Regions from separate parts of the Streptomyces sp. NPDC102270 genome, predicted to be linked through region 3. Evidence: riboswitches for the same ligand, from Rfam matches in the RefSeq annotation. Region 3 holds a riboswitch; each other region holds the start of a gene.
The links. Region 3 has a riboswitch for S-adenosylmethionine ahead of ACIRP7_RS21945 (putative leader peptide). Riboswitches for the same ligand answer to the same signal wherever they lie in the genome.
Positions count from the first base shown of each region.

Region 1 (7,160 bases), on a different contig from region 3:
CGTACGCCCCGGCCTCCCGCGACAGCACCAGCGCGCACCCCTCGTCGGACACCACCGGCACCTCCTTCGCGACCAGGTTCATGCCGTCCCGGATGGGGTTGACCAGCGCCACGTCGGCCAGCCGGTACGCCGCGAGGGAGCGCGCGAAGTCGTCCTTCAGATTCAGCAGGACCGGCGTCCAGCCCGGTGTGCCGAACGTGTCGTTGATCTCCTCGGCCACCCGCTGCACCTCGGCCGTGTAGTCCCGGTACACCGCCAGGTCCTGCCGCGACGGATACGCGAACGCCACGTGCACGACCCGCTCCCGCCACTCCGGCCGCGACTCCAGCAGCCGCCGGTAGGCCCGCAGCCCGCGCACGATGTTCTTGGACAGTTCGGTCCGGTCCACCCGCACGATCGTCTTCCGGCCCGCGCCGATCTCCTCGCGCAGTCCGACGATGCGTTCCTCGACGTCGGCCTCGTGGGAACGGGCGCGCAGGAAGTCCGCGTCCGCGCCCAGCCCGTGCACCCCGATCCGGGTCTCGCCGAGCCCGTCCGCGAGCTCCGTACAGCAGGCCGTGAACGCGTCCGCCCAACGCCGGGTGAGGAAGCCGAGCCGGTCGGCGCCCAGCATGCCGCGCAGGAGCCGGCCCGCGATGTCGTCGGGCAGCATCCGGAAGTAGTCCACCGGCGCCCACGGCGTGTGTGAGAAGTGGGCGATGCGCAGGTCGGGGCGGAGTTCACGGAGCATGCCCGGCACCAGGCACAGGTGGTAGTCCTGGACCAGGACCGCCGCCCCTTCGGCCGCCTCCTCCGCCAGCGCCTCGGCGAACGCGCGGTTGTACGTCTCGTACGACGCCCACTGCCGCCGGAACTCCGCGTCGAAGGACGGCTCCAGCGGGGTCTGATACAGCAGGTGGTGGACGAACCACAACACCGAGTTGGCGATGCCGTTGTACGCGTCGGCGTGCACGTCGGCCGGGATGTCGAGCATGCGGACCCCCGCCTCGCCGACCCCCCGCCGGACCGCCTCGCGGTCGCCGTCGCCGAGCGCCGAGCACACCCACAGGGAGCCCGCGTCGGAGCCGATCGCCGACAGGCCCGAGACCAGCCCGCCGCCACCGCGTTTGGCATGCAGCGAGCCGTCCTCGCGCACTTCGTACGAGACCGGGCCGCGGTTGGACGCGACCAGCACCTGAGCAGCACTGTTGGTTGACGCCATACGCCTCAACCTAGCCCGGCCCCCAAACGCTCAAACGTGCGGTTGCGCACTTCCGCGCACTTACGCGACCTTCCGCTCCGCGTACTCCGCGATCTCCACCATCGGCGGCCGCTCCTCGGTGTCCACGGAGTACGTCCGCGGCTCGAAGCCGTCCCGGCCCCGCTCGAACTGGGTGAGGGCGGGCCGGATCATATGGCCGCGGGCCAGCCTCAGCTGGGCGGTGCGGTAGATCGCTGCGGACATCCGGCCCAGGGCCTGGCCGTCCTGGTGGCGGTGCTTGCGCACCCCGACGTCGACCTGGGCGAGGGCGTCAAGACCGACCAGGTGCAGGGCGTCGACCAGCATGCCCAGCTCGATGCCGTAGCCCACGGGGAACGGAAGCTGCTCCAGCAACGAGCGCCGGGCCGCGTACTCGCCGCCCAGCGGCTGCACGAAACCGGCCAGCTGCGGCCAGTGCATGTTCAGCAGCGGGCGCGCCATGAGCTCGGTGACCCGGCCGCCCTGCCCGGCGGTCTTGCCGGAGGCGAGCGAATCCAACTCAGTGCCCAGGGGACGGTCGTACATGCCCTTGACCAGGTCGACCCCGGGATCGGTGAGCAGCGGGCCGACGATGCCGGAGACGAAGTCCGAGGAGAACTCCTTCAGGTCGGCGTCGATGAAGCAGACGATGTCCCCGCTGGTGACCAGCAGGGAGCGCCACAGGACCTCGCCCTTGCCGGGCACGGCGGGCATGCGCGGGAGGATGTCGTCGCGGTGGACGACCCGCGCGCCGGCCGCGGCCGCGACCTCGGACGTGCGGTCGGTCGATCCCGAGTCGACGACGACGATCTCGTCGACTAGCGGGACCTGTTGCATGAGGTCATGACGGATCACGGCGACGATGTCACCGACCGTCTCCTCCTCGTTGAGCGCGGGCAGGACGACACTGACGGTCTGTCCCGAACTCCGCTTCGCGGCCATGATCCGGTGGAGCGGGCGATCAGTCGCGGACCAGGACCTGGTGGCCAGCCAGCGCTCGACTTCGTTCAGCACAGTGCGCGGCTCCTTAGCGTGCCCGCCGCTGGAAGCGGCTGTTGGGTAGGTCATCTCGCGGTTCGGACGTCTCTCTCAACTGTCCTGGTCTTCGGTTACAGTCTTGAACAACGCGGATGACCATCGCATGTCCTGGGTGGCCGCCGTTAACAACTTCATACCGCTCATCCAGAGGGGCAGAGGGATACGGCCCGATGAAGCCCCGGCAACCCTCCAGTCGGTTCTCGTAGCGATCGCTGACGATCGTCTCCGCGAGGCTCCCGACTCGGGAAGGTGCCAAATCCGTCTCACGGCGAAGTGCGTCGTGAGGAAGATGAGGAGAAAGGGCCTCGCCTCCATGGCTGCGCAGACTGTTGCAAGCACCACGAACTCCGTCGATCTGGGTCCCGCCGCGGCACTGAGCTGCCGCGAATGCGGCCACCGCGTCCCGCTCGGCCCGGTCTTCGCCTGCGAGGAGTGTTTCGGCCCGCTCGAGATCGCGTACGACTTCTCGGCCTACGAAACCGAGGAGCTCCGCAAGCGCATCGAGGCGGGACCTTCGAACATCTGGCGCTACGCCCCGCTGCTGCCCGTCCCCGCGGACGTGGCCGACAAGCCCAACATCAACCCCGGCTGGACCCACCTCGTCAAGGCCGACAACCTCGCCCGCGAGCTCGGCGTGACCGGCGGCCTGTACATCAAGGACGACTCCGGCAACCCGACGCACTCCTTCAAGGACCGCGTCGTCGCGCAGGCCATCGAGGCCGCCCGCGCCTTCGGCTTCACCACCCTCTCCTGCTCCTCCACCGGTAACCTGGCCGGCGCCGTGGGTGCCGCCGCGGCCCGGGCCGGCTTCCGCTCCTGCGTGTTCATCCCGCACGACCTGGAGCAGGGCAAGGTCGTCATGGCCGCGATCTACGGCGGCGAGCTCGTCGGCATCGAGGGCAACTACGACGACGTGAACCGCTTCTGCTCCGAGCTGATCGGCGACCCGGCCGGCGAGGGCTGGGGCTTCGTCAACGTCAACCTGCGGCCGTACTACGCGGAGGGCTCCAAGACCCTGGCGTACGAGATCTGCGAGCAGCTGGGCTGGAAGCTCCCCGACCAGCTGGTCGTGCCGATCGCCTCCGGCTCGCAGCTCACGAAGATCGACAAGGGTCTGCAGGAGCTGATCAAGCTGGGGCTCGTCGAGGACAGGCCGTACAAGATCTTCGGCGCGCAGGCCGAGGGGTGCTCGCCGGTGTCGGTGGCGTACAAGGCCGGGCACGACGTGGTCCGCCCCCAGAAGCCGGACACCATCGCCAAGTCGCTGGCCATCGGCAACCCCGCGGACGGTCCGTACGTGCTGGACATCGCGCGTCGTACCGGCGGTGCGGTGGAGGACGTGAACGACGAGCAGATCGTCGACGCGATCAAGCTGCTGGCGCGGACCGAGGGGATCTTCGCGGAGACCGCGGGTGGCGTGACGGTGGGTGTGACCCGCAAGCTGATCGCGAACGGCGTCCTCGACCCGACGAAGACCACGGTGGTGCTGAACACCGGCGACGGTCTCAAGACCCTGGACGCGGTGGCCGGTACCGGGCTCACCGCCACGATCCGTCCGAATCTGGACTCTTTCCGAGAGGCTGGCCTCGCATGAGCGTCAACGTCCGCATCCCCACCATCCTGCGCACCTACACCGGCGGCAAGGCCGAGGTGCAGGCCGAGGGTGGGACCCTCGCCGAGGTCATCGCCGATCTGGAGAAGAACCACACCGGTATCGCGGCGCGTGTTCTCGACGACCAGGGCAAGCTGCGGCGGTTCGTGAATGTGTACGTCAACGACGACGATGTGCGGTTCGAGCAGGGGCTGGAGACGGTGACGCCCGACGGGGCCGGTGTCTCCATCATCCCGGCGGTCGCCGGCGGGTGACCGTATGACTGGTCATTACCTTCGGTAACAGAAATTACCGAGTGTTCATCCGATTGCCCTCTCCGCGAGAGAAGCGGAGGGGGCAATTCTCTATGGTTGAGCACGGTACAGTTGGGGAACCTGCTACTTCCTTCATGCCGGACGCATATGAGTTCCGACTTCGGATGCGACGAGAAGTAGCCAAAATGTGTGGGTTCTTTGCGTCTTATGCTCCTTTTATGGGGCCCGACTTGCCCCGAATTCGGGTGAATTCTCACTACATTCCGGACCCCTTCCGTCCAGAATTCTCGTCCGATTGACCTGTTGCAGACGGCAGTTGGACAGATACATTCAGCCGCGGTCGACGCGTTCCGGCGCACGCCCCCAACCATGTGGGGGGTGAGGTCTGACCCGGATCCATGAAGTGTGGATCCGTGCAAGGGCCAGTAATAGGGGAGTTAGGCATGGCTCAGGGCACCGTCAAGTGGTTCAACGCGGAGAAGGGGTACGGCTTCATCGCGGTCGACGGTGGTGCGGATGTATTCGTCCACTACAGCGCGATTCAGATGGACGGCTACCGCACCCTTGAAGAGGGCCAGCGGGTCGAGTTCGAGATCTCGCAAGGTCAGAAGGGGCCGCAGGCGGACATGGTCCGTCTCGCGACTGGCTGAAGCACGCGCCGGGTAACAACAGCGTCGTTCTTCGTTCTTCTTCGGAGGGCTCGTACCCCATGGGGAGTCATGGGTACGGGCCCTTCGGCATGCGTGTACCTCCGGCGGTTGAGCAGTGTTTGTCTGCGGGTCCGGTGGGGGCGAGTGTGGTGCGCAGTTCCCCGCGCCCCTGGATGCCTGCGGCGGCCCGTGCGGCTCCGGTGGGGCCTTGGGTAGCGCGTGCAGGTGTGTTGCAGGTCGGTGCCGGGGTGGAGGGTGTCCGTCCTCGGTCCGGCGGCTCGGTCCCTTGAGTGATGCCCGGTAACGGACGCCGGCCGCTGCGGGCGGACCCCCCCACCCCGTCCCCTGCCCGCCGTACGCGGCTTGCGGCCCGCCCGGCCTCTCCCCACCCCGCGAGTCCCACCCCGACCGCAGTCGCGACGAGGCACGACACCCCGAAGCCGGCCCCGTTGACGCCCCCCGGACGACCCGCCCGGACAGCCCACCCACCCCCGCCCCGGGGGCCCGATACGCGAGAGGCGCTTGCACTCGACCATGCCGAGTGCTAATCATTGGCGTTAGCACTCTGAAGGTGAGAGTGACAAAGATGGACCGGGTCGGTGAGGCCCGCAGGCCTTGTGGGGCAAGGATCCACAGGCCGGCGAGCCGTCCGTCGCGGGCGCGGGCGCGGTCCGAAGGAATCACCCCCAGTCCTGGAGGGACCACTTCACATGGCCAAGATCATCGCGTTCGACGAGGAGGCGCGGCGCGGCCTCGAGCGCGGCATGAACCAGCTCGCGGACGCCGTGAAGGTGACGCTCGGCCCCAAGGGCCGCAACGTCGTCCTCGAGAAGAAGTGGGGCGCCCCCACGATCACCAACGATGGTGTCTCCATCGCCAAGGAGATCGAGCTCGAGGACCCGTACGAGAAGATCGGCGCCGAGCTGGTCAAGGAAGTCGCCAAGAAGACGGACGACGTCGCCGGTGACGGTACGACCACCGCGACCGTGCTCGCTCAGGCCCTGGTCAAGGAAGGCCTGCGCAACGTAGCCGCCGGCGCCAACCCCATGGCTCTCAAGCGCGGTATCGAGAAGGCCGTCGAGGCCGTCTCCGCCGCCCTGCTCGAGCAGGCCAAGGATGTCGAGACCAAGGAGCAGATCGCCTCCACGGCCTCCATCTCCGCCGCCGACACCCAGATCGGCGAGCTCATCGCCGAGGCGATGGACAAGGTCGGCAAGGAAGGCGTCATCACCGTCGAGGAGTCCCAGACCTTCGGTCTGGAGCTGGAGCTCACCGAGGGTATGCGCTTCGACAAGGGCTACATCTCGGCGTACTTCGCCACCGACATGGAGCGGATGGAGGCGTCGCTCGACGACCCCTACATCCTCATCGCCAACTCCAAGATCGGCTCCGTCAAGGACCTGCTCCCGCTCCTGGAGAAGGTCATGCAGTCGGGCAAGCCGCTGCTGATCATCGCCGAGGACGTCGAGGGCGAGGCCCTGTCGACCCTGGTCGTCAACAAGATCCGCGGCACCTTCAAGTCCGTCGCCGTCAAGGCCCCGGGCTTCGGTGACCGCCGCAAGGCGATGCTGAACGACATCGCCATCCTCACCGGCGGCGAGGTCATCTCCGAGGAGGTCGGCCTCAAGCTGGAGAACACCACCATCGACCTCCTGGGCCGCGCCCGCAAGGTCGTCATCACCAAGGACGAGACCACCATCGTCGACGGTGCCGGCTCCTCCGAGCAGGTTCAGGGCCGGGTCAACCAGATCCGCGCCGAGATCGAGAACAGCGACTCGGACTACGACCGCGAGAAGCTCCAGGAGCGCCTGGCGAAGCTCGCCGGTGGCGTCGCCGTCATCAAGGCCGGTGCCGCGACCGAGGTCGAGCTCAAGGAGCGCAAGCACCGCATCGAGGACGCCGTTCGCAACGCGAAGGCGGCCGTCGAGGAGGGCATCGTCGCCGGTGGTGGCGTGGCCCTCATCCAGGCCTCCTCGGTCTTCGAGAAGCTGGACCTGGAGGGTGACGAGCTGACCGGCGCCAACGCCGTGAAGCTGGCCCTGGAGGCCCCGCTCAAGCAGATCGCCGTCAACGGTGGTCTCGAGGGTGGCGTCATCGTCGAGAAGGTGCGCAACCTGCCCGTCGGCCACGGCCTGAACGCCGCGACCGGTGAGTACGTCGACATGATCGCCGAAGGCATCATCGACCCGGCGAAGGTCACGCGCTCTGCCCTGCAGAACGCCGCCTCCATCGCCGCGCTGTTCCTCACCACCGAGGCCGTCATCGCCGACAAGCCGGAGAAGGCGGGCGCTGCCCCGGCCGGCGGCGGCATGCCGGGCGGTGACATGGACTTCTGATCGACCCCTGGCCGCCAGGCCTGACGGTTGATCAACGTCCTTGCCGGGGGC
Region 1 covers NZ_JBIWLX010000002.1:59,877-67,036, forward strand. The annotation lists gene ACIRP7_RS03170 (trehalose-6-phosphate synthase) at 1-1,201, opposite strand, end outside; gene ACIRP7_RS03175 (glucosyl-3-phosphoglycerate synthase) at 1,262-2,233, opposite strand; SAM riboswitch class I at 2,395-2,553, shown strand; gene thrC (threonine synthase) at 2,571-3,851, shown strand; gene ACIRP7_RS03185 (MoaD/ThiS family protein) at 3,848-4,123, shown strand; gene ACIRP7_RS03190 (cold-shock protein) at 4,567-4,773, shown strand; gene groL (chaperonin GroEL) at 5,484-7,109, shown strand.
Region 1: linked by a shared signal. The riboswitch ahead of thrC (threonine synthase) and the one ahead of ACIRP7_RS21945 (putative leader peptide) in region 3 are both predicted to bind S-adenosylmethionine.

Region 2 (7,160 bases), on a different contig from region 3:
GCTCGTCGTGGGTGTCGTCGGGGTGGGCGAGGCCGAGGTGGTGGCGCAGGGTCGGGCCCTGGTAGTCGGTGCGGAAGACGCCCTGTTCCTGCAGGAGCGGGACGACCTTGTCGGCGAAGTCGTCCAGGCCCGTCGGGGTGATGTGCGGGACGAGGATGAAGCCGTCGCTCGCGTCGGCCTGCACATACTCGTTGATGGTGCGGGCGATGGTCTGCGGTGAGCCGATGAAGTTCTGCCGGTTGCCGGTGTTGATGACCAGGTCGCGGATGGACCACTTGTTCGCGGCGGCCAGTTCGCGCCATTCGCGGGCGGTGGCCAGCGGGTCCCGGTACATACGCACCTGGGCCCGCCCCTTGGAGATGTGCTCGCCGCTGACGTCCGGGTCGATGTCGGGCAGCGGGCCTTCGGGGTCGTAGGCGGACAGGTCCCGGTTCCACACGAACTCCAGGTGCCTGAGCGCTGTGGCCCCGCTGACCTGCTGGCGCCGCACGGTCCGTGCGAGTTCCTCGGCCTCGGCGTCGGTGTCGGCGAGCGCGAAGGAGGCGGCGGGCAGGATCAGCAGCTGTTCGTGGCGGCGGCCGTACCTGGCCAGGCGGTTCTTGACGTCGGTGTAGAAGGCCTGGCCCTCGGTGAGGGTGGCGTACCGGCTGAAGATCGCATCAGCGGACGAGGCGGCGAACTCGCGGCCCTCCTCGGAGTCACCGGCCTGGAAGACGACCGGGCGGCCCTGCGGGGAGCGCGGCACGTTGAACTGCCCGTGGATGTCGAAGTGCTGCCCGGTGTGCTCGAAGGAGCCGGCCTTCGCCTCGCGCAGGAACGCGCCCGCCTCCTGGTCGGCGAGGATCTCGTCGCCGTGCCAGGAATCGAACAGCTCCTGGGTGGTGGCCAGGAACTCCTTGGCGCGGGAGTAGCGCTCTTCCTGCGGCAGGAAGCCGCCGCGGCGGAAGTTCTCGCCGGTGAAGGCGTCCCAGGAGGTGACCACGTTCCACGCCGAGCGGCCCCCGGAGAGGTGGTCGAGGCTGGCGAACTGGCGGGCCACCTCGTACGGCTCGTTGAAGGTGGAGTTGATGGTGCCGGTCAGGCCGAGGTGGTCGGTGACGGCGGCCAGCGCGGCGAGGATCGTGAAGGTGTCGGGGCGGCCGACGACGTCCAAGTCGTAGATCTTCCCGCCCTGTTCGCGCAGGCGCAGGCCCTCGGCCAGGAACAGGAAGTCGAACTTGGCGCGTTCGGCGGTCTTCGCGAAGTGGGCGAAGGAACTGAACTCGATATGGCTGCCGGCCTTCGGGTCGCTCCACACGGTGGTGTTGTTGACGCCCGGGAAATGCGCGGCCAGATGGATCTGCTTCAGGGGCTTGGTCATCGGTCCTGGGGTTCCTTCCGAGGTCAGGCGGTCGCTGCGGCGTAGCGGTTGGCGGGGCGGGCCAGGCCCAGCAGGCCGCGCAGGGTGTCGGCCTCATAGGCGGTGCGGAAGGCGCCCCGGCGCTGGAGCTCGGGAACCAGGCCACCGGTGATGGCCGGCAGGTCGTGGCCCAGGACGCCCGGCCGCAGCCTGAAACCGCTGAGCCCCTGCTCAGCGAACTCCTGCAACAGGTCGGCGAGTTGGGCTGGGGTGCCGGTGAAGATACGGGCATCGCTCTGATACGGCTCTCCCGCGAGCCCATCGAGACGCTCCCGGCGGGCGGCGGCCTCGGCCGGGTCGTCGTCGAGGAAGGCCACCAAGTCGCCGAAGACATGCAGGAGTTCGCCCGCTCGCCCGGCCTTCTCCTGCTCGGCGCGGATCTCGGCGACGATCGCGCGGGCCTGGCCGCTGTCGTGCGCAGTGACGTAGCCGACGTCGGCCTGGCGGGCGATGAGCCGGTAGGGGACGGTCTGGTGACCCAGGGCGGTGACCAGGGGCTGGCCCTGCGGCGGGCGCGGTGTGATGGAGGGGCCCTTGACGCTGAAATGCTTCCCCTGGAAGTCGATGTAGTGCAGCTTGTCCCGGTCGATGAAACGGCCGGTGGCCGCATCCCGGATCTCGGCGTCGTCCTCCCAGCTGTCCCACAGCCGGCGCACCACCTCCACGTAGTCGGCGGCCTCGTCGAAGAGATCGGTGACCAGTTCCCGGTCCCCGGGACTGTCGTAGGCCTCGATCGAAGGGATGGTGCGGCGCCCGAAGTGCGCGGCCTCGTTGGGGCGCGCGGTGATCTGGACGCGCACGCCCGCCCGGCCGCTGCTGACGTAATCCAGGGTCGCGATCGCCTTGGAAAGGTGGAACGGCTCGGTATGGGTGACCACCGCGGTCGGCACCAGACCTATGTGCCGGGTCAGCGGGGCGATGCGGGAGGCGACGAGCACGGCGTCGAGGCGGCCACGGACCTGGTCGGTGCGCTCGTCCGGGTCGAGGAAGTGGGAGGACTGCGGGCCCAGTCCGTCCTCGATGGTGACGAAGTCGAGCAGGCCACGCTCCGCCTCGGCGACCAGGTCGGCCCAGTATCCGGCGGTGAACAGCTCACGGGGCCGGGCCACCGGCTCACGCCAGGAAGCCGGGTGCCAGCCGGTGCCGTCCAGAGCGACGGCCAGATGCAGCAAGGGGGAAGAAGGGGACACGGGTGGGTGCCTTCCTGGAGATCCGTACGAGAAAGCCGGCCCACGGGCGGGCGGGACGCGGCGGCTGGGGCAGCTGAACGGGTCAGGAACAACAGAGCGCGGCGGACACGCGCAGGAGATCGACATGAGCCCGGGAGTGGAGGTGGACGGAGCGGAGTGCGCTGGTCACGCCCGTCACCTCCTCCTTCTGGGCGGCGCGGCGGCGCCCGGCAGATCTCGTCATGAGTCACAACACCCCGGGCTCGCGGGATGTTCCCAAGCGTGGGGGTGTGGTAGGCGGCGGCATGCGGGAATGAGGCATCGCATGCGCGGTGGGCAGTGGTCCAGCCGGGTGGCCGGGCCCGGCCCCGGTGGGCCGGGGCCGGGCCGGACCGTGCTGCGTCCCCGTGCGAGGGAGCCGGGCGGGAAGATGTCCTGCGCGGCTTCCTGACGGTGGGTCAGGAGTTGTCGAGCGGCAGCCCGGGCGGGTTGACCTCCGACTTGGAGACGGCGTCGTGGGAGAGGTTCCACGCGGCGAGCCACTTGGCGTACTGACCGTTGTCGATCAGGTAGTTGATCGCGTCGGCGAGGGGCTTGGCGAGGCCACTGCCCTTCTTGGCGGTCGCGGCGATCAGGCCCTGGAGCGTCTCGCCGGCACCGGAGTACTGGCCCGCGATGCGGGTCGCGTTGGGTGTGCTCGCGGTCTGGGTGACGTGGTAGGAGGAGTTGGGGCTGGGACCCAGGTAGGCGTCGATCTTGCCGCTGGCGAGGGCCAGGTAGATGCTCGGGCTGTCCTGGAAGTACTTGATGGTGAGCTTCTTGCCCTCCTTCTTCAGCTTGGCCTGCCACTCCAGCAGGATCCGCTCCTGGTTGGTGCCGGCGCCGACCGAGACCGTCTTGCTCGCGAGGGCCTCGTAGTCGCCGTCGAAGGTCCACTTCGAGGTCTTGAGCGTCTCGAAGGCGAGGTCGTCCTTGCGGTAGGAGGCGAACTCGTACTTCTGCTTGCGCTCCTCGGTGTCGGTGATGTTGGAGAAGCCGACGTTCACCTTGCCGCTGTCGATGCCGACGAAGAGGTTCTCCCAGGTGAATCGCTTGACCTCGGGCTTCAGGCCGAGGACGGCGGCGACCAGGCGGGCCAGGTCGCTCTCGGAGCCGGTGAGGGTCTTCTGGTCGCTGCCCACGAAGCCCAGCGGCGGGGAACCGGAGGGCAGGGTGCCGGAACCGATGACCAGCTTGCCGCTCTTCTTCACGGCGGCGGGCAGTTCGGCGCTGATGGACTTCACTTCGGCGACCTTGAGAGTGGTCTCCTTGGCGGCGCCGTTGGACAGGCGGCCCACGGTGACCGTGCCCGCGCTGTCGGTCGTCCTGGTGGCGGCGTCGCTGTCACCGCCGCAGGCGGCGAGCCCGCCCGCAAGGGTGGCGACGGTGGTCGCCGCGGTGATGCCGCGTATCAGGCTGCGTCGGGAGGGGTGAACGGGCATGGCTGTCCTTAGGAGTTGAGAGAGTCGAGAGAAACAGGAGGTGGGGAAGGGGATTCAGAGGACCTTGCTCAGGAAGTCCCGGGTCCGCTCGTTGCGCGGCCGGTCGAGGACCTCGGAGGGCGGGCCCTGCTCGACGATGCGTCCACCGTCGATGAAGACGACCCGGTCGGCGATCTCGCGGGCGAAACCGATCTCATGGGTGACGATGACGAGCGTGGTGCCGCTGGTCGCCAGGTCCTTGATGACGGCCAGGACCTCACCGACGAGTTCGGGATCGAGGGCGGAGGTCGGCTCGTCGAAGAGGATCACTCCCGGTCGCAGGGCGAGGGCGCGGGCGATGGCCACGCGCTGTTGCTGGCCTCCCGACAACTGCCGGGGGTAGGCGCCGGTCCGGTCGCCGAGCCCGACCCGGCCGAGGAGTTCGCGGGCCAGTTCCCGCGCCTGCGCCCTGCCGAGCTTGCCGGTCGCCACCGGCGCGGCGGCCACGTTGTCGAGGACGGTCAGGTGCGGGAAGAGGTTGAAGTTCTGGAAGACGAACCCGATGCGGCTGCGCTGGGCCAGGATGGCGCGCTCGCTGAGCTCCTTCAGCCGGTCGCCCTGCCGGCGGACGCCGATCAGCTCGTCGTTGACGCTGACATAGCCGATCTCCGGCTTCTCCAGGTGGTTGACGACCCGCAGCAGAGTGGACTTCCCGGAGCCGGACGGGCCGAGGATCACGGTGACCTCGCCGGGCCGCACGGTCAGGTCGACCCCGTCCAGGACCCGGTGGGTGCCGTACCACTTGTGCACGCCGTGCACTTCGAGCGCGACGGGGGTGATGTCGGTGACGGTCATATCGCGGTCTCCCTGCGGACACGCGCCGTGAGGTCGGTGAGACCGGCGCGCAGTTTCTGGAGCGGTGTCGGCGGCAGGGAGCGGGTGGCGCCGCGGGCGTAGTACCGCTCGACATAGAACTGCACGACGGAGACGGCACTGGTGAGGATCAGGTACCAGACGGTGGCGACCAGCAGCAGCGGCACGATGTCTCCGGGGTAGGTGGAGCCCATGGACTGCACGGTGCCGAACAGGTCGAGCAGGGAGACGTAGAAGACCAGCGAGGTGCTCTTGATGAGGCCGATGAGCTGGTTGACGTAGTTCGGGGTGATCGAGCGCAACGCCTGCGGGAAGACGATCCTGCGGAACTGGTAGCCCTTCGGCAGACCGAGGGCCGAGGCCGCTTCGTGCTGTCCCTGGTCGACGGAGAGGATGCCGCCACGGACCACTTCCGCGGCGTAGGCGGCCTCGTTGAGGCTGAGGCCGATCACCGCGATGACCATGTCGGTGGCGAGCCGGGACTCGTCGAAGGAGAAGAAGGCCGGCCCGAAGGGGACGCCCACGCTCAGCGTCTTGTACAGGGCGCTGAAGTTGTAGAGGAACAGCAGGAGGACGATCAGGGGAATGGAGCGCAGAGCCCACACATAGGTCCAGCTCACCGCCCGCAGCACCGGGCTCTTCGAGAGCCGGGCCAGGGCGAGCAGAATGCCGCCGAGCAGGCCCAGCACCGCACTGTAGGCGGCGACTTCCAGGGTGATGACCAGCCCGTCGAGGACGGTCGGCCGCAGGAACCAGTAGGCGAACCGGTCCCACTGGTAGAACGGGTTGGTCACCAGGCCGTGGACGAACTGGGCCGTCAGGACCAGGACGACGGCGGTGGCGATCCAGCGACCCGGTCGCCGCAGGGGCAGAACTCGCTGCGCCGCGAGCGGCTTTGACGGGGTGTCGGGCTGCGGCGGTGCCTCGGTGACGGACACTGCGGCGCCTGGGGGTTCACTCATGAGGGGGCTCCGGCGGAGTCGGGTTCCCCCTGGGGCACGGCGAACACGGCGTACTTCGACGGCAGTACGGGATGCTCGGGCACCGGGGGTTGGGCGGACGACGGCACACCGCGAAGGCGGTGCTCGTCAGGAACGCGGGGGCTGCGGAGGCGGAACGTCAGCCCCGACAGCGGGCGCGGCCCGGTGCGGTACACAGTGCGCTGCTCACGCGGAGCAGATCGACGCTCCGGTCGGCCACGAGCACGTTTGTGTACGGCTGTACGCAGCCCGGGGAGCGGCGCGTGGCCGTCCTGGAGACTGCGTACATGTCCGTCACCGTGCTCTTCCGGCCCCTGGGGCCCTCGCGCTTACCGAAACGTCGTCCGGTCCGGTCGTCACCTGGGGCACCCCACCGCCGAGCGAGGGTTGCCGGTCAGCAAGCCAGGGCTTGTCGCTGACACTCATGACCGTTCTGGGCCGTAGTTAAGACAAATGCCCGAACGAATGTCAATCCTGGTCCAGCAATTGGAACGGTCAGGACGTGCGGGCGGTGTGCGAGGCCCAGTCCAGAATCTGTACGGCGGCCCCGGCGGCCTCCAGGCCCCGGCAATGGGCGTGGTGCCGGCGGGCGATGCCGTCGAGGTCGAGGTGGGTGCCGAAGGCCGGGTGGGCGGTCAGCCGGCGGGCGTAGGCCCACACGGTGGGGTGGTCGGCGATGCGCTGGACCGCGGCGGCGTCGAGGTGGTCGCGGTGCACGGTGTCGAGTTGCACCAGCGTGACCCACAACTCGACGTCGGCCGCCGTGATGTGATCCCGAATCAGATACGCGCGGCCTTCCAGCCAGCGCTCCAACGAGCCCAAGGTGCCCAGCAGTCGCTCCAGCGCGGCGGCGCGGTCCGCGTCGTCGCCGCCCGCCGACCCGGCCTGCTGTGCGGCCTGCTCGATGGCCCTGCCCATCCGCTCGACGGCGTCGGTCTCCGACTCTGCTCCGCACGGGTACAGCGCCGGACGGCCGCCGCCGAAGTGCCGGGCGAGGTCACGGGTGATGTCGGCGGCGTGGGTGCTGACGATCCGCCCCGACCAGTCGTCGCTGAGCACCGGCGCGACGGCCGCGCCGGTGTACCGGTGCGCGCTGGCCTCGTACAACGGGCGCAGCGCGGAATGCCCCCCGTCCGGACAGTCGGGGACCGGGTCCAGGAAGGTCACGGGACAGACGTCGTCGAGGCCGAGCAGGCTGTGCACGACGGCGATGCGCAGGCCGTCGGCACAGGCGGCGGCCAGGTGGAGCCGGTAGCGGCGCGGCACGGCGTAGTGCCCA
Region 2 covers NZ_JBIWLX010000011.1:356,004-363,163, reverse strand. The annotation lists gene ACIRP7_RS24950 (NtaA/DmoA family FMN-dependent monooxygenase) at 1-1,360, opposite strand, end outside; gene ACIRP7_RS24945 (LLM class flavin-dependent oxidoreductase) at 1,384-2,589, opposite strand; gene ACIRP7_RS24940 (transporter substrate-binding domain-containing protein) at 3,027-4,049, opposite strand; gene ACIRP7_RS24935 (amino acid ABC transporter ATP-binding protein) at 4,104-4,883, opposite strand; gene ACIRP7_RS24930 (amino acid ABC transporter permease) at 4,880-5,863, opposite strand; SAM riboswitch class IV at 6,202-6,311, opposite strand; gene ACIRP7_RS24925 (glutathione S-transferase C-terminal domain-containing protein) at 6,377-7,160, opposite strand, start outside.
Region 2: linked by a shared signal. The riboswitch ahead of ACIRP7_RS24930 (amino acid ABC transporter permease) and the one ahead of ACIRP7_RS21945 (putative leader peptide) in region 3 are both predicted to bind S-adenosylmethionine.

Region 3 (7,160 bases):
GTCCACCATGCGTCCCGGCGCACGAGATGCCCGTCCGCCCTCTTCGACCTTGACATTCACCGGGGCGTGCGACGTACGTTGAAAGGGAAAGTTCCTGACAGCTGGAGGCTGTGATGCACGTACGGGGCGCGGTATCGCGCGGTGCGTGCAGCTGTGCGCGGCTCATCACCCGGCGGCATGTCGACTACTGCCGTACCTCCTCCGCCGTCTGTCCTTCCGTACACGTCTGACCCCGGCCGGCCATCCTGCCGGCTGTCTCGTCGTGGCCCTGTGGCCGCGAGTCCCGTGTTTCCCGGAAGGAACCCCCTTGACCGGCCCCGCCCTGCACCTCGCCGTCGAGATCGACGGCGACGGCGCACACCCCGCGGCCTGGCGCCGCGCCGCCCATTCCCCCGATCAGCTGCTCACACCGCGCCGCGTGGCCCAGGTCGCCGCCGTCGCCGAGAACGCCGGGTTCACGCTGGTCACCCTGCACGACGGCGTGCTGCCGCCCGGCGTCTCACCGGATCCGGTGGGCCGTATCGGCGCCGTGGAGCGAGCGGCCTTCGTCGCCGCGTCCACGAGCACCATCGGCATCGCACCGGTCGTCCCGGTCACCTACGCCGAACCCTTCCATGTCTCCGGCCAGTTGGCGTCCCTGGACCACATCTCCGCCGGTCGCGCCGGGTGGGTGGTGACGGAGGAGGAGCGCCCCGAGGCGGCCGGTGCCTGGGGGCGGCCGTTGATCGCCGACTCCGCCGCACGGGCCCGGGAGTCCCGGGACGGCGTGGAGGTGGCCCGCGCCCTGTGGGACTCGTGGGAGGACGACGCGGTCATCCGGTCCGTGGCCACCAGCCGCTACCTCGACCGCGAGCGGCTGCACTACATCGACTTCACGGGCGAGACCTACGCCGTCAAGGGCCCGGCGATCGTGCCGCGCCCGCCTCAGGGGCAGCTGGTCGTCCTGGGCAGGCCGGACCGGGTTCCCGCCGCGCAGCTGGACGTCGCTCTCGTCGAGGGCCGTGACCTCGCGTCGCTCGCCGCGGCCTCCGCCGCCGCCGGTACGCCCCGTCTCTTCGCCGAGGTCGAGGTGGCGCTGGACACGCGGGAGGCCACGGCCGCCGAGCGCGTCGCCGACCTGGAACGGCACGCGGCGTGGACCGACCGGGGCCGGCTGCGACACATCGGCTCCGCGGCCCAACTGGTCGCATTGCTAGCAGAGTTGAGCCGTCACATCGACGGCGTACGGCTGCATCCGCTAGTGCTGGACGAGGACCTGGCCGTCCTGTCCCGCCTCGTGCTGCCGGCCCTGTCCGAGCGGCGCCTCGTCGCCCGTCCGCTTCCCGGTACGTCCCTGCGCTCGGCCCTGGGTCTGGAGCGCCCCGCCAATCGCTTCGCCGCCGCTGCCACGACCGCCCAGGAGGACGCCCGATGACCCGCACCGATCCCCTCGACGTCCCCCGCCCGCACGCCCGGCTGCACTTCGGAGTGTTCTTCCAGGGCGTCAACCACTGGACCATCTGGTCCGCCCCCGACAGCGGCTCCCAGATCGACCCCGCCTGCTTCCGACGGGTCGCCCAGACCGCCGAACGGGGCCTGTTCGACGCGTTCTTCCTCGGCGAGGGGCTGCGGCTGCGCGAGGTCGACGGCAGGATCCACGATCTCGACGTGGCCGGACGGCCGGACGCCATCACCCAGCTCGCCGCACTGGCCGCGGTCACCCGCCGGATCGGGCTGGTCGCCACCTCCAATTCCACCTTCAACGAGCCCGCCGATCTGGCCCGCCGCCTGTCCGGGCTCGATCTGCTCTCCGAAGGCCGGGCCGGCTGGAACGTGGTGACCACGGACAACGCCTGGACCGGCGCCAACTTCCGCCGCGGCGGCTACCTCGACCACGCCGACCGCTACCGCCGCGCCGAGGAGTTCCTCGCCGTGGCCCGCGCGTTGTGGGACGGCTGGCAGGACGGAGCGATCGCCGACTCCGCAGGGGCAGCGCAATGGTCGGCGCCCGGTGCCGTACGCCAAGTACGGCACCACGGACCGCAGTTCGACATCGATCTCGATCCCACCCTGCCCCGCAGCGCCCAGGGGCACCCCGTGATCTTCCAGGCCGGTGACTCCGGTGAGGGACGCGACTTCGCCGCCCGCAACGCCGACGTCATCTTCTCCGCACACGGCAACGACTTCGACGACGCCCTTGCCTTCGCTCAGGACATCCGGCGCCGGCTGCGGGCGGTCGGGCGGCCCGACGACGACCTGCGGATCCTGCCGGGCACCGAGATCATCATCGGCGCCACCGAGGAGGAGGCGCAGGAGAAGAAGCGCTGGATCCGGCTCCAACAGGTCACGCCCGCCACGGCGCTGGGGATCGCCGGACTGCTGTGGGGCTTCGACCTGTCCGACCGCGACGCCGACGGGCCGCTACCGAAAGAGGATCCGGTCGTCGCCGAGAACGACGGCTCCTTCGGGGCCCGGCGCATCGCCGACCCGCGTGCGGTCGTGGCCGAGTGGCGGGCGAAGGCGGAGGCCAACGGCTGGTCGCTGCGCGAGACCGTCATCGCGCTCGGCCCGCAGCGCGGGCACGTCGGCACCCCGTCCGGCCTGGCCGACAAGTTCGCCCACTTCGTGCGGCACGGCGCGGTCGACGGCTTCAACGTCACGCCGTACCTCATCCCCGACGGCCTCGACGACATCGTCGACCTGCTCGTCCCGGAACTGCAGGAACGCGGGATCTACCGCACCGAGTACACCGGCACCACCCTGCGCGAGAACCTCGGCCTGCGCGCTCCCCTCACGCACCGCTCCGCGCGGGAGCAACGGCAGGCGGGCTGACATGGCTGCGCGAGGAGCGCCCGACGCGTCCGACCGCCGGGGCCGTCGACGACCCCACCGGCACCCTGAACCCCGCACTCACGCACGCGTGACGAAGGAGAACCCATGACCACCGAGGCCACCAAGACCGACTTCCATGCCTTCACCGAGACCTGGCTGGAGTGGTACCGCGCGCAGGAGGCCCGGCTCGCCGACCCGCACGGGTTCCTGTCGATCACCGGCCTGCACTGGCTCGACGACCGGCCGCAGCGCTTCCCGGACGCGCCCGGTGCGTGGCGCACCGGCCCGGACGGGGTGGTCGTGGACCTCGACGACGGCGAGGAACTGCTCGTCGACGGAACGCCGGTGCACGGAGAACACCGCTTCGGCGTGCTTCCCGAACGCACCGGCGTCGACGCCGTATGGGGAGACGCCGTCATCGAGGTCGCCAAGCGCGGCGGGCACGACATCGTCCGCCCCCGGCACCCCGACGCGCCGCTGCGCACGGCCTTCACCGGAACACCCGCCTACGCCCCCGACCCGCGCTGGTCCGTGACGGGCCGCTACATCCCCTTCGACACACCACGACCGACCACCGTGGGCGCCGCGGTCGAGGGCCTTGAGCATGTGTACGACGCTCCGGGCAGGATCGAGTTCGAGCTGGACGGGCGCCCGCTGTCGCTGACCGCGTTCCCCGGCCATGGCGCCGGCCGACTGATGGTGCTGTTCACCGACGCGACCTCCGGGGTCACCACCTACGCCGCCAACCGGTCCCTCGCCCTGGAGCCGCCCACCGCCGACGGTACGGTCGTCCTGGACTTCAACCGCGCCGCGAACCTGCCGTGCGCCTACACGGACCTGGCCACCTGCCCGCTGCCCCCGGCCGAGAACCGGCTGCCGGTGGCGATCGAGGCCGGCCTGAAACTCCCCCGCGAGCGCGGCGGTTCCTGAGCCGGACCCGGTGAGCCGCCCCGACTGCCCCCGCAGCACGCCGATTTGCGGCATTGACGTACGACAAGAGCCCTCCGTACGATCACGAACGGCATTGAGTGTCAGCGTCAAGCCCTGGCTCGCTGACCGGCAACCCTCCCCCGCGGTGGGGTGCTCCAGGTGAAAGCCCGGCGGGATCACCGACGATCTCCGCAAGCGCGTGGCCCCGTGACAGGGGCCGGAAATGTGGAGGCCCGGTATGCGGCACGGTGGTGATCTCAGCGTCCGCTTCCTCGACGCCACCGTGTTCTCCCGGCTCTCTCGCCGGCGTCACATCGACCTCGAGCGCTCGACCAGCTGTCTGTGTCGGGCCTGACGGACCTTCCCCCCGCTGCTCGCCGTTCGGCACCCGCTGCCGCCGCGCCCGCCTGCGCCTGATCTCCGTCTGTCCTTGAGCCCCGTTTCCCGTGATCCCCGCCGCACGCCCACGTACGGCCATGCCGCGTACGGCATCCGTCCGGGTGACACGAGTAGGAGAAGCCCTCCATGACTGCACTTCCCGATGTCGGATCCGCCCGGTGGGCGGCATGGACCGCCCTTGTCACCACCAGTGTTCTGCTGACCGCCTGCGGATCGGGCGGCGGCGATTCCGGCACCGGCACCGGACAGCCCGGGTCCGGCGGCACCCTGACCTTCGCGGTGGGCTCCGACGCCGGCTGCGTGGACCCTCAGCAGGTCGCCAGCAACGAGACCATCTACTCGGTGCGCCAGATCGTGGACTCCCTGACGGACCAGGACCCCGAACCGGCAAGATCGTGCCATGGCTGGCGAAGAGCTGGGACGTCAGCTCCGACGCCACGACGTTCACCTTCCATCTGCGCTCGGGCGTCACCTTCAGCGACGGGTCGAAGCTGACCGCTCAGGTGGTCAAGGACAACTTCGACGCGGTGCCCCGGCTCGGCGCGCTCGGCACCCTTGCCCAGGGCTATCTCAGCGGCGTCGAGAGCACCACGGCAGTCGATCCGCTCACCCTCAAGGTCACGTTCAAACAGCCCAACGCCCAGTTCCTGCAAGCCACTTCGACACACTCGCTGGGCATCGAGTCCTCGGCCAGTGTCAAGAAGGCCCCGCAGCAGAAGTGCAGTGAGGGCGTGACCGGTTCCGGGCCGTTCGTGCTGAAGCAGTACGTGCAGAACCAGTCGCTCACCCTCGCCCAGCGCACCGGATACGCCTGGGGGTCCTCGCTGTGGACCAAGAAGGGCGAGGCCTACCTGGACAAGCTGGTCTTCAAGGTCGTATCGGAGGCCGGTGTACGGGCGGGCAGTCACCAGTCCGGCCAGGTCGACGCGATCAGCAGCGTCGGCAAGGCCAACGAGGCAGCGCTCAAGGGCGGCCAGGTCACCCTCCAGCGACGGGCCAACCCCGGCGTCGTGTTCGGCCTCGGCCTCAACAACTCGCGGCCCATCCTGAAGGACGCGCGCGTGCGCCAGGCCATCCTGCACGCCGTCGACCGCCGGCAGATCGCCGACACCGTGTTCCCGACCGGCACCCAGGCGGCCACCAGCATCCTCGCCCACACCACCCCCGACTACACCAGCCTCGCCCCGGACCTGAAGACCGACGCGGCCAAGGCCAAGTCCCTGCTGGACGCGGCTGGTTGGAAGACCGGCAGCGACGGCATCCGCACCAAGGACGGCAAGAAGCTCAGTCTGACCATCGACTGGATCCCCAACGCCGCGACCAATCAGCCCGCGTTGGAGCTGATCCAGCAGCAGCTCAAGGCCGTCGGCGTCCAGGTGTCCCTCAAGCAGCTCCAGGTAACCCAGCTGGCGCCGACGCTGCAGTCGGGCGACTACGACGCGGCCTGGGGAAACGTCACCCGTGCCGACCCGGACATCCTGCGCAGCTCCTTCTCCACGAAGCTGGCCAACTTCTACCGCGTGCCGACGAGCGGCCTGGACACGGCCCTGGCCGCGCAGGCCGCGACCACGGACACCGCCAAGCGCAAGCAACTGATCGGCCAGTCACAGCAGTTGATCGTGCAGAACGCCTACTACGTGCCGGTCGTGGAGCTCCAGACCCAACTGGGCGTGTCGAAGAAGGTGCACGACCTGAACTTCGACGCCTCCAGCCGGCTCCAGCTGCACGACACCTGGATCGGCTGACGCATGCGCCGCTATGTAATCAAACGGCTCGCGCAGGCGGTCGGCGTGCTGTGGGCGGCGTACACGGTCTCGTTCCTGGTGCTGGACTTTCTGCCGGGCGACCCGGTCACCGCGATGGCCAGTGCCGGGATGGACTCGGGGCAGGTCGACCCGCATCAGATCGCCGCCCTGCGGCACGAGTACGGCTTCGACAAGCCCGTGCTGGTGCAGTACGGCGAGTCCCTGGGGCGGGCCGTGCGCGGGGACTTCGGCGACTCGGTGTCCATCGGGCGCCCGGTCGCCTCGACGCTGACCGACGCGCTGCCGCAGACCCTGCAGTTGACCGGCGCGGCGCTGCTGCTCGCGGTGGACCTCGGCGGTGGTCTGGCGGTGCTGGCCACCTACACAACCCAGCGCTGGCTGCGGCAGCTGCTACTGTCACTGCCTCCGCTCGGGGTGTCCGTCCCGACGTTCTGGGTGGGGCTGCTGCTCGTCGAGACGTTCTCCCGGACCGGGCCGGACTGCCCGACGCGGCCACCCGCGCACGGCAGTACCCGCACGAACTGTCCGGCGGCATGCGACAACGCGCCCTGATCGCCATCGCCATCGCCGCGAAACCCGAGCTGATCATCGCCGACGAGCCCACCAGCGCGCTCGACGTCACCGTGCAACCAGTCATCCTCGACCATCTCCAGCGCCTCACCGAGGAGTCGGGAACCGCGATCCTGCTGGTGACCCACGACCTCGGGGTCGCCGCCGACCGGGCACAGCGACTCGTGGTCATGTCCCGGGGCAGGGTCGTAGAGGCGGGCCGCACCCAGGAGGTCCTGGCCGACCCGCAGGACGAGTACACCCGGCATCTGCTGGCCAGTGCCCCGAGTCTGGCCACCGCCCGCCCCCGCACCCCGGTCTCCGAGCCGAAGGCCGACACGACGGCGCCCCTGGTCGAAGCACGCAACCTGGTCAAGGAGTTCAGGCTCCCCCGCACCGGGGACGGCCCCCGGAGCCTGCGCGCGGTCGACGACGCCGGCTTCACCCTCCGTCGCGGCCAGACCCTCGCCCTGGTCGGCGAGTCGGGCTCGGGCAAGTCCACCCTCGCCCGCCTGGTACTGCGCCTCGCCGACGCGACCGCCGGACAGATCCTGTTCGACGGCACCGACGTCACGACCGCCAAGGGTGCCCGGGCCAGAGAGCTGCGCCGCCGCGCCCAGCTCGTCTACCAGAACCCGTACGCCTCGCTCGACCCGCGCTTCTCCATAGCCGAGGTGATCACCGAACCGCTGCGCGCCTTCAAGG
Region 3 covers NZ_JBIWLX010000010.1:59,779-66,938, reverse strand. The annotation lists gene ACIRP7_RS21960 (LLM class flavin-dependent oxidoreductase) at 308-1,414, shown strand; gene ACIRP7_RS21955 (NtaA/DmoA family FMN-dependent monooxygenase) at 1,411-2,811, shown strand; gene ACIRP7_RS21950 (DUF1684 domain-containing protein) at 2,917-3,741, shown strand; SAM riboswitch class IV at 3,832-3,945, shown strand; gene ACIRP7_RS21945 (putative leader peptide) at 3,965-4,096, shown strand; partial or broken gene ACIRP7_RS21940 (ABC transporter substrate-binding protein) at 4,267-5,885, shown strand; partial or broken gene ACIRP7_RS21935 (ABC transporter permease) at 5,889-6,371, shown strand; partial or broken gene ACIRP7_RS21930 (ATP-binding cassette domain-containing protein) at 6,371-7,160, shown strand, end outside.